Regions from separate parts of the Jeotgalibaca sp. A122 genome, predicted to be linked through region 3. Evidence: riboswitches for the same ligand, from Rfam matches in the RefSeq annotation. Region 3 holds a riboswitch; each other region holds the start of a gene.

Region 1 (3,093 bases), on a different contig from region 3:
TGTCGAACCCAGATTACAGCTGATATCCGTCCCTGTGATTTGATAGGATAAGTCATCATTTAAGATTGAGGGTTCTTGCGGTTGGAAAATTTCACTGCACAAGTTACTCATTATTATTTTTCCATCAACGGGATTTGCCTTGTTGACAGTATCAATATTGATAATATATGGATAGCCCGATTCCTGTTGGAGACGGGAAATTTCTTGTTCCAAATCCCGTGCATTAATTTTGTACTTACGGATTTCATCATTAGCAATCATTTCATCGTATTTTTCAGTTATGTTGATATAAGAAAACGGCACACCATATTCTCTCTCCACATCATAAGGACTGAATAAATACATGGGACGATTTGTTTTTAATAATTCATAATATTTATCAGGAACCACTAAGCCTAGTGACAATGTTTTTACCCGAATTTTTTCGTCTGCGTTTTCTTTTTTGGTAGATAAGAAGGCATAGATATCGGGGTGGAAAACATTCAAATAAACGGCCCCAGCCCCATTCCTTTGCCCGAGCTGATTACTATAGCTGAAGCTGTCTTCCAATAATTTCATCACTGGGACAACACCAGAGGAGGCATTTTCTATTTTTTTGATCGGTGCCCCTGCTTCACGTAAATTTGATAAATTGACGCCCACACCGCCACCTTTTCTGGATAGCTGCAATGCTGAGTTTATGCCGCGACCAATCGAAAGCATCGAATCATCCAAATCAACCAAAAAACATGATACTAGTTCTCCACGACGTTTTTTCCCCGCATTCAAGAACGTCGGTGTTGCGGGTTGGTAACGTTGCGTGATCATTTCTTCTGCTAAACCCCAAGCCAACCTCTCATCACCGTTGGCCAAGAATAAAGCATTAAATGCAATACGGTCTTCATATCGTTCCAAGTATTTAGTACCATCATTCGTTTTCAGGGCATATTGGGTATAGAACTTATAGGCTCCCATGAAGCTCTTGAAACGGAATTTATGGGCATACAGTTTTTGAAAAAGCTCTTTTATGTAGGACATTTCATACTTGTTCAGGATTGTCTCGTCTATATAGTCTTCACGAACCAAATAGGCGAGCTTTTCTTCTAAAGTGTGAAAAAATACCGTATTCATATTTATTTCTTCCAGGAAATAAACGCGTGCGGCCTCTTTGTCTTTCTGTAATGGAATCATCCCATCAACCGGGATATTTACTTCATTATTTAAATTAAAATAACTAACACGTTTCGTTTGTTTACCCAACTCATCCAACTCTCTTTCCAATTTCTGAATGTCTAAATCGTTACCCTGAAATTCAAATTCATGTAACACGGGAATGCCGTATTCCGCTTCAATCTCATGGACAGTGAAGCAAAACAAGGATCCGAAATTCCGGTTTCCACCACCGAAAGTACCTATACACAAGCGTTTATTTTGTCCCGTTTCCAAAAAATCTTTTACTGGTTCAGTGACTTCAGAAACGTATGTGGGAACAATTAAAATAAACGGTTCATCCATTTCAACAAACGGATTCGTTACGGTTATCTCAAGCCCATTGAAATTTGGAATTTTTTCGACGAATCGCCGAGTTTGACCCGTAACGGTGAAATAAGCTATTTTTGCCATCTTAATTTACCAAGGCATCCAGTAGTTGCGGTTGGAAACCATTAAAAGGCGGCTCACCTTCTATTTGAATAACAGGGAGGCTTTGGAAGCCAAGCGCTTTTACCTCTTCCACCCATACAGGATTTTCAGATATATTTTTTTCGAAATAGGATACGTTGCGTTTATCTAAATATTTCTTGGTGAACATACATTGGCCACACCCGACCTTACTGTATATGGTTATTTTTTTTGACATGTCGCTCTCTCCTTTTTTGTTTTTTGGGTACAAAAAAACCGCCCATTTAGAATGAACGGTAAAAAACGATAGAAACCCCTATTGAGAGAGCCCACCGTTTCATCTTTTTCATCCCCGAAAAATAGAAACAACAATCATTGGCAGGTCTCCTGGCTCATGTTTCATCCTACTTTAGCCCTTCCCATATTTCTTATTCAAAAGAAGATACAGTGGTTTGCTATTTCGTCCACATTAACAGTTGCGGGGGCAGCTCCAGTTTTTAACTGGATTCCCTATTATGGCATCAGCTGATGCCACCAAAAATTGCGGTACTATATTTTGTGCTATTTATTTGTTTTGTAGTTCTAACATACTACATATTGAATAATACCATAGAGCCCACAACTAGGCTAGACAAAAGTGCGCATTATTCCTTCATTGCCATTATCTCTTCATAGCGTTCGGTTAGTCTACGCTGATCCATTTCTTCCGGGAAATTCGGGGTCGTTAATTGGTAAACGTGGGTGCTATAGGATTTAATAAACGATAATTTTTCTGGGTGAGCCGCATACGCCACCGTTAATAACGAATCAAATAAAGCGCTGGCTCCCGAGATATCCTGCTTCATGTAATGAATCAATTGCCAATAACTTTCATAAAGATCCTTGGCAAAATTATTGAAGTCATAAAAGACAACACCGGTATAGTCTTCATTATCTTCGTGCTCACCCAAAAGTACGAACCTTCCTGGCAATGCAGCCATCTTCCCGTCCAATAATGCTTTATACTGCAGTATATGAATGGCGCTGTTAGGATCGTTTATACCCGGAGATACTGCTCGCAGTGCAACTTCCACCAGCTTAGTCCGGGCAAATATAGGATCATACATCGTAGATGGGGCTATTTCAAATACAAGAGCGCGATTGAAAGGCTCTGCGATTTTCTCAATCGCGTCTATTTTCTTATTCGTATATAAAATCCCTAAAGGTTTATTGCGTGCTACGAAATCACCTATTCTAACGTATAAAACCAAGCTACCTTCCCATTCCTGGGCTAGCGTGACCATCCGATCGAAGTTGATGTATTCCACATAACCATCTTGAGTAGCTTGAATCGTGTAAACATGAAGACGGTCGAATTCCGGTAGATGTTGAACTGTTGGTTTTTCAGAAAAAAATGCCACTGCCTTGTCAAACGATTCATCTGCTTCGTGATACAAGCGATCCACTAGCTGTTCCATGCGAACGAACATAGCGACTGAATAGACAAAACGCACA
Region 2 (3,093 bases), on a different contig from region 3:
GATTTCGTCGCTAATTGCGTACAAGAAACAAATGGAAAGAGCCAACGCGTAACGTTTTTTACTTTTTACGCCACTTTTAGAGAGTGCATTCACGACCAGTAACCCCAGTATAAGATAAACGGTGAAGTGGGCACCTTTGCGAATGAGGAAATGTATTGTGTCTTGGTCTAGGGTGATAGAGGGGAAGAGGGAATGCCAGAGCGAAAGAATGGTGCTGACGATTGAACCACTCAAAGAACCGGAATCAGAGCCTTTTTGGGCCGAAAAGGAAAAAATGAGCCCCATCCAGGCTACGACAAATCCCCAATTTAACCATTTATTATTTCGTGACATATAGAAACTCCTTTTTTTATAGGTTTAGTATATCATGTTATAATATTAAAAAAGGAAAAATTAAAGGAGGGAATGGCATTGATTCCATATGTAGAAGCGCAACGCATAGAGGATGTTCATACCTTTATAGCGGAACATCAATTTGCTTTTGTTTATGTTTCTCGGATAGACTGCGGCGTATGCCATGCTGTTTTACCACAGGTTAGGGAAATGTTAACTGCTTTCCCTGAAGTTAAAATGATAAAAGTGGATGCTGACAAGATTCCAGCCATAGCAGGGGCGTTTAGTGTGTTTACTGTACCAGCGTTGTTACTATTTGTAGATGGCAAGGAAATGATTCGCAAAGCCCGTTTCGTCATAATGGCAGAACTGGAGGAACAGATAGCACGACTTGTAGAAAATTACTGATTCAGGAGGAGTTATGGGAAATAAATATTTAGTTGCAAAAACGTTTAAGAAAAAAGGGAGCGCGGCAATTTCGTTGAGAGATGTCACGGATTTTCTGAATTATATCCCGCAACTCGAAGGGGTTTTCAAACGTTCCGCTGAATTTCTTATCGTAAGTTGCGATGAAGGGGCTAAGCTGGACGATGCATGGCCAGAGTACGCTCCAATACAAGTTGAGAATACAAAAGAGGCTTTCGAGAAAGCTGTTCAGGAAAAGACGACTCGCTAATTTGCAGACTTGCTAAAAAATGAAGTCTTGGATACAATGATGAAAGATAAAACCCAATACAAAGACTCCTCGGATATGGAAGTTGGTGAAAATCCAACACGGTCCCGCCACTGTGAGAACATCATCGCTGTTCAAGTCAGATCTTTATCCCTGGATGCTTATACGCACGCATACGGTTTCGAGGTAAAACGGTATTGTTTTTTTGGTCTATGTGGCAGGGCGCATAGGCTTTTTTGTTGCCTGTGTAAAAAACAAAAGGAGTGTAAAGAATGAAAAAATGGTTTTTATTGCTTTTTGCAGGGGCAACTTTGACAGCTTGTGGAACAAAAACTGAAGCAGTCGATTCAACGGTGGAAAGCGCAGATTTGTCTGAGGTCACGATTAATGTATCTGTTGAAGGGGAATTGATTGAAGCAGGTTCAGTGACAGCTGAGGTAGAGCCTGGAGAATTCTTGTTGGATGTTATGAAAGAAGAATTCGAAGTCGTTGATGAAGATAACTTCATCACAACAATCAATGGTTACGAGCAAGATGCAGAAGCAGGTAAATACTGGTTATTTGATTTGAATGGGGAAATGGCACCAGTAGGCGCTCATGAATTAGAATTGTCAGATGGAGACGTCGTGGATTTCGATTTAGCAGGACTTGAGTAACCATGTCAATGAAGCGTTATGATGCAAAACATATTGCATTGCTGGCAATTTTGGTTGCATTGAATTATGTCGGACGCGTTGTCTTTCAATTTTTACCCAATGTTCAACCCATGACCGCTATTTTGTTAATACTGACCTTGTATCTAGGCCTGGGGGACGGGTTGATTGTGGCTGGTCTATCCCTCTTTTTATCAAATATGATAATGGGGATGGGTCCTTGGACGTTTGCCCAACTGTTTAGCTATGCAGTGATTATCCTTTTTACAGGAATCGTACTACGGCCTATTCATGGAAACAAAACAAAGTGGCTTTTTGTTTTGTTTGCCTTATTTTCAGGTTTTTTCTATGGGTTCGTGATATCGTTGGTGTCATATAAAACCTATGGCATGACTAATTTTTGGGCCTATTATACTTTGGGTTTGCCGTTTGACTTTGCTCATGCAGTTGGGAATGCAGGTTTTTATATCATCCTGGAACCTATCTTGCGACCATTATTTGAAAAGTATATTAAAAAATAATTTTCCACAAAAGATGTCAAAAAATCCGCACAACCAATACAGGTTATGCGGATTTTCTTATTTAGTATAATTATCGAAGTAACCTTGGATGAAGATGAAAGGTGTTCCTTTATCTCCACTACCTGAAGTTAAATCGGACAGGGAGCCAATTAAGTCAGTCAATTGACGAGGAGTTGTTCCTTGAGATTCCATTGCGCCAACCAAGTCAGTTTCTTTGTTCTTGATGAACTCAGAAATTGCTAGACGTAATTCTTCACCTTGTAATTCAGCGAAGTTGTTGTCAGCCAAGTATTTCAATTTGATTTCGCTAGGAACTCCGTCAAGACCAGGTGTGTAAGCTGGAGATACAACTGGATCAGCAAGTTCCCAAATTTTCCCGACAGGATCTTTGAACGCGCCGTCACCATATACCATAACCTCAACCGTTTTGCCTGTTGCTTCTTTAATGCGGCTTTGGATGTTATCAACGATTGGTTGTGCATTGCGAGGGAACAATTTAACTGTTCCTTCAGTTGCTTTGTTAGCGCCAAGCAAACCATAGGACTCATTAAAGCCACTGCCGTTAACAGGTTCAGCCAAAATGTTATCCAAGCTGTAAACTTTTTCAGCACCGTTATCTTTCAATTGTTTTTTTGTTCTGAAACGTGAGTGAATATCGCAATTCAAAACGCTCTTTGTATAGTCTAGAATGGATTTTGCGTTATTTGAGAAAATAACTTCACACTCAATACCATATTCTTCTACAATTGATTTATAGTAATCAATATAGTCGATTCCAGTAAAGGTATGTTTTTTATATCCAAAGTGTTCACGGAACTCAGCTTCGGACAATGTATCTGTCCAAGGGTTCACGCCTTTTTCATCCAGTGATTCTAAATCTACTAAATGATTACCAACCTCATCAGCAGGGTAG
Region 3 (3,093 bases):
GCGCACTCTTCGACATCGGAACTTACGCGCTCACATTCGCACTCGAGTTCATGACCAGCCAACCTGACGAAATCCTGACTTTCGGCAACCTACACGAAACCGGAGTCGATGAAACCTCCGTCATTCTTTTGAAAAATAAAGAAAAAGAACTGGCAACCATTACCTTATCTTTTGGTACCGACCTCCCACATGTAGGCGTCGTTGCGTTCCAAAAAGGTTACCTGGAAATACCGGGCTACACCCGCGCTAACCAAGCTACTTTTACGGACCTACAAGGAAACAAAACAGTGATTGAGACAACCGATACCGCCCATGCCTTCACTCATGAAATCAATAATTTCACCAATATGGTGCTGGAAAAGGGTGCTAACCCCACTCTCGCCAAAACAAAAAATGTCATGACTATTATGGATACGGTTCGGGCCGAATGGGGACTGGTTTATCCGTTCGATTAAATTATTATGGACCACCTACTCTGAATACTCGTTGGCTGTATAAGGTCAAGTGTGCAGAGAAAGGGGTCCTTCTCTGCGCGCTCCCGATACGAAGCTTTCCGAGCATGCAGACTTTCGCAAATAGTCTGCATACTCGGAATAATATTCATGAATGTATGCAGATTTTACTGTTTTAAGTAATCATGAATCATTCTTTTTGAAAATATTTTGTCGCACCACAAATAAATTTGATGGACGCGTTGTTTTTCTGGTGGAAATAAAGTATCTAATTCTAGAATTGTCCGTTCTAAACTGTTTCGTTTATGTTCAAATATGTTGCATCTTGGGCAAGTTAATCGTAGAAAACTGTACTCAACCATCCGAACCCGACACTCCCCACAAAGTACCCCACCCGCTACATCCTCCACACAGTACTTAGCCAACGGCTGATATGGATTATTCACAACATGGTGATTAGCCAATCGCTGACCCAACCGGACATCACTATCCTGCAAAAATCCGCCCGACCGAATCCGTAATTCGTTTAAATAACCTTGCACCTGATGCGGCAACAACACCGGATCATCCCGCCGCAACCCATACAAACTTACGCCCGTTCCCACAAATACTAATCGTGATTCTACCCGAACCGATACCCGCATCGACCGCAACAATTCTTCCAGCAACATCCGGGATCTCTTTAGCTGCGCCAACGGACAGGCTGATAGACCCACAAAATCCCCATCCATTAAGTCAAACGCCCCCATCCAATTTTTTACTTCAAACAAATAAACCACACCATCACAAATATATAAAGCATCAATCTGGCACAACTTTCCACCAACAACCAACACCAAATCATTCAACCGCACCGCACAATCATCAATCCAGGCACCCAATTCATCAAAGCTGCACTCACCAACCTGGCCCGATTCCGAATTCCGCAGCTGTCGCTCCAGCCTCGGCGAAAACACCATCCGTCCCTGTAGCGCACGCAATACCCGAAGCTCAACCGCCATTTCCCGTTTTTTCATCAACATAGCCATTCCCCCTTTACATATATATAAGCAAAAAACCTCGAAAAGCTTTTTTTAAAATAAAAAAATACCCTCTATAGCCTTAAACTGATCATACTTATATAAGCGCTTGCATTTTGCGGAACTTTCACCTACAATCAGAGGTGATAGAAGTACCATTCAAAGACAACCAAGATACGGAAGTTTGGTTAAATCCCAATACGGTCCCGCCACTGTAATCATATGGAGACATATGGAGTCAGATCTTTATCTTGGATTGCTAATAATGCAACGTTTGCTGTTTCGAGGTAAAACAGTATCGTCCCAGTCTATGTAATGGCGCATAGGCTTTTTTTGTACTCAAAAAACAGCTTCATTTTTAGCAAAATGAAGGACCTCTATCAAAAATTAGTAGATGGGGACTGGACTTCAAAGATGAAGGTGGGTAACCAATGACGGTTATTCAGTTCCTAATTTTTTATAATACAAAAATTAGGAGTGAGGAAAAATGAAAAAATATTTATTTTTATTAGCATCTGGATTTATTTTGGCGGGTTGCCAATCACCACAAACGACCGAAGAATCAATTTCCGAATCAACCATCTCATCAGTTATGGCAGAGACGATTACCGTCACGATGCGCATGTCCATTGATGGTGAAGAAGTTGAGGGTGGCAGCCAAGAAATACAAGTCGAAGAGGGCGCTATTCTCCTGGATGTTATGAAAGAGAATTATGACATCGAAGAAACGGACGGATTCATTACGTCCATTGACGGACAGGAACAAGATACGGAAGCAGGGAAATATTGGTTATTTGATATAAATGGCGAAATGGCACCAGTGGGCGCAAATGAAACGGAACTCCAAGAGGGAGACGTTGTAGAATGGAAACTAGAAGCGATGTAAGAAAAAAGAGCCAAAAATTTTCGGTTAAGCGATTAGCTTTATTGGCTATCCTGACAGCCCTTTGTTATGTTGGCAGGATTGTCTTTCAATTTATCCCGAATGTCCAACCGATGACGACCATCCTCCTGTTGATAACATTGAATCTCACGATTACGGACGGCTTGATTGTTGCAGCTGCGTCCCTTATTCTGTCCAATATGGTTTTGGGAATGGGTCCTTGGCTTTTTCCACAACTCATCACGTATTTCCTTTTGCTGGGTTTCGCCGGCATCTTTCTCAAACCCCTTTATGGGAAGGGGAAGAAAAATACCCGCTTCATTTTTACTGCCTATTCTTTTTTGAACGGCCTGCTGTTCGGATTCATCATCTCCATTTTTTCTTACAATATGTATGGCATGACCAATTTTTGGGTCTACTATTTAATGGGGATTTCGTTCGACCTCATGCATGCGGCGGGAAATGCTGGTTTCTACTTGATCCTGGAACCGATTCTAGCACCGTTGTTACACCACCAAATGCGAAAAATCCATTGAACCGAGGATGCTCCTCGGTTTTTTCTTGTCTTGACTTTTAGAAAAAATAGAAATAATATGAGGGTGTGTGTTGCGCTTTCATATTGAAATGAGGGGCAAGTATGGAAACAAAGGAAAGAAAAATATTTGAATCCGTTCCGGGAAAACAAGTCACCATTGCGCATATCATTGCCAATCCTGATAAACGTATCTTTGACAAATTG

What was found. Region 3 has a riboswitch for cobalamin ahead of ACTU7M_RS04650 (DUF4430 domain-containing protein). Riboswitches for the same ligand answer to the same signal wherever they lie in the genome.
Region 1: another riboswitch for cobalamin. It lies ahead of ACTU7M_RS08080 (glutaredoxin domain-containing protein); the one in region 3 lies ahead of ACTU7M_RS04650 (DUF4430 domain-containing protein).
Region 2: another riboswitch for cobalamin. It lies ahead of ACTU7M_RS06205 (DUF4430 domain-containing protein); the one in region 3 lies ahead of ACTU7M_RS04650 (DUF4430 domain-containing protein).

What each region holds. Positions count from the first base shown of each region.
Region 1 is NZ_JBQPRB010000006.1:87,697-90,789, reverse strand. It holds gene nrdE (class 1b ribonucleoside-diphosphate reductase subunit alpha) at 1-1,602, opposite strand, end outside; gene ACTU7M_RS08080 (glutaredoxin domain-containing protein) at 1,604-1,837, opposite strand; cobalamin riboswitch at 1,960-2,153, opposite strand; gene ACTU7M_RS08075 (DUF2254 domain-containing protein) at 2,244-3,093, opposite strand, start outside.
Region 2 is NZ_JBQPRB010000004.1:136,841-139,933, reverse strand. It holds gene ACTU7M_RS06220 (VanZ family protein) at 1-333, opposite strand, end outside; gene ACTU7M_RS06215 (thioredoxin family protein) at 406-741, shown strand; gene ACTU7M_RS06210 (DUF6718 family protein) at 755-1,009, shown strand; adenosylcobalamin (AdoCbl) riboswitch at 1,060-1,210, shown strand; gene ACTU7M_RS06205 (DUF4430 domain-containing protein) at 1,279-1,662, shown strand; gene ACTU7M_RS06200 (ECF transporter S component) at 1,665-2,180, shown strand; gene ACTU7M_RS06195 (coenzyme F420-0:L-glutamate ligase) at 2,238-3,093, opposite strand, start outside.
Region 3 is NZ_JBQPRB010000003.1:84,566-87,658, forward strand. It holds gene ACTU7M_RS04640 (Gfo/Idh/MocA family protein) at 1-455, shown strand, start outside; gene ACTU7M_RS04645 (nuclease-related domain-containing protein) at 620-1,474, opposite strand; adenosylcobalamin (AdoCbl) riboswitch at 1,623-1,777, shown strand; gene ACTU7M_RS04650 (DUF4430 domain-containing protein) at 1,959-2,357, shown strand; gene ACTU7M_RS04655 (ECF transporter S component) at 2,336-2,890, shown strand; gene ACTU7M_RS04660 (BMC domain-containing protein) at 2,992-3,093, shown strand, end outside.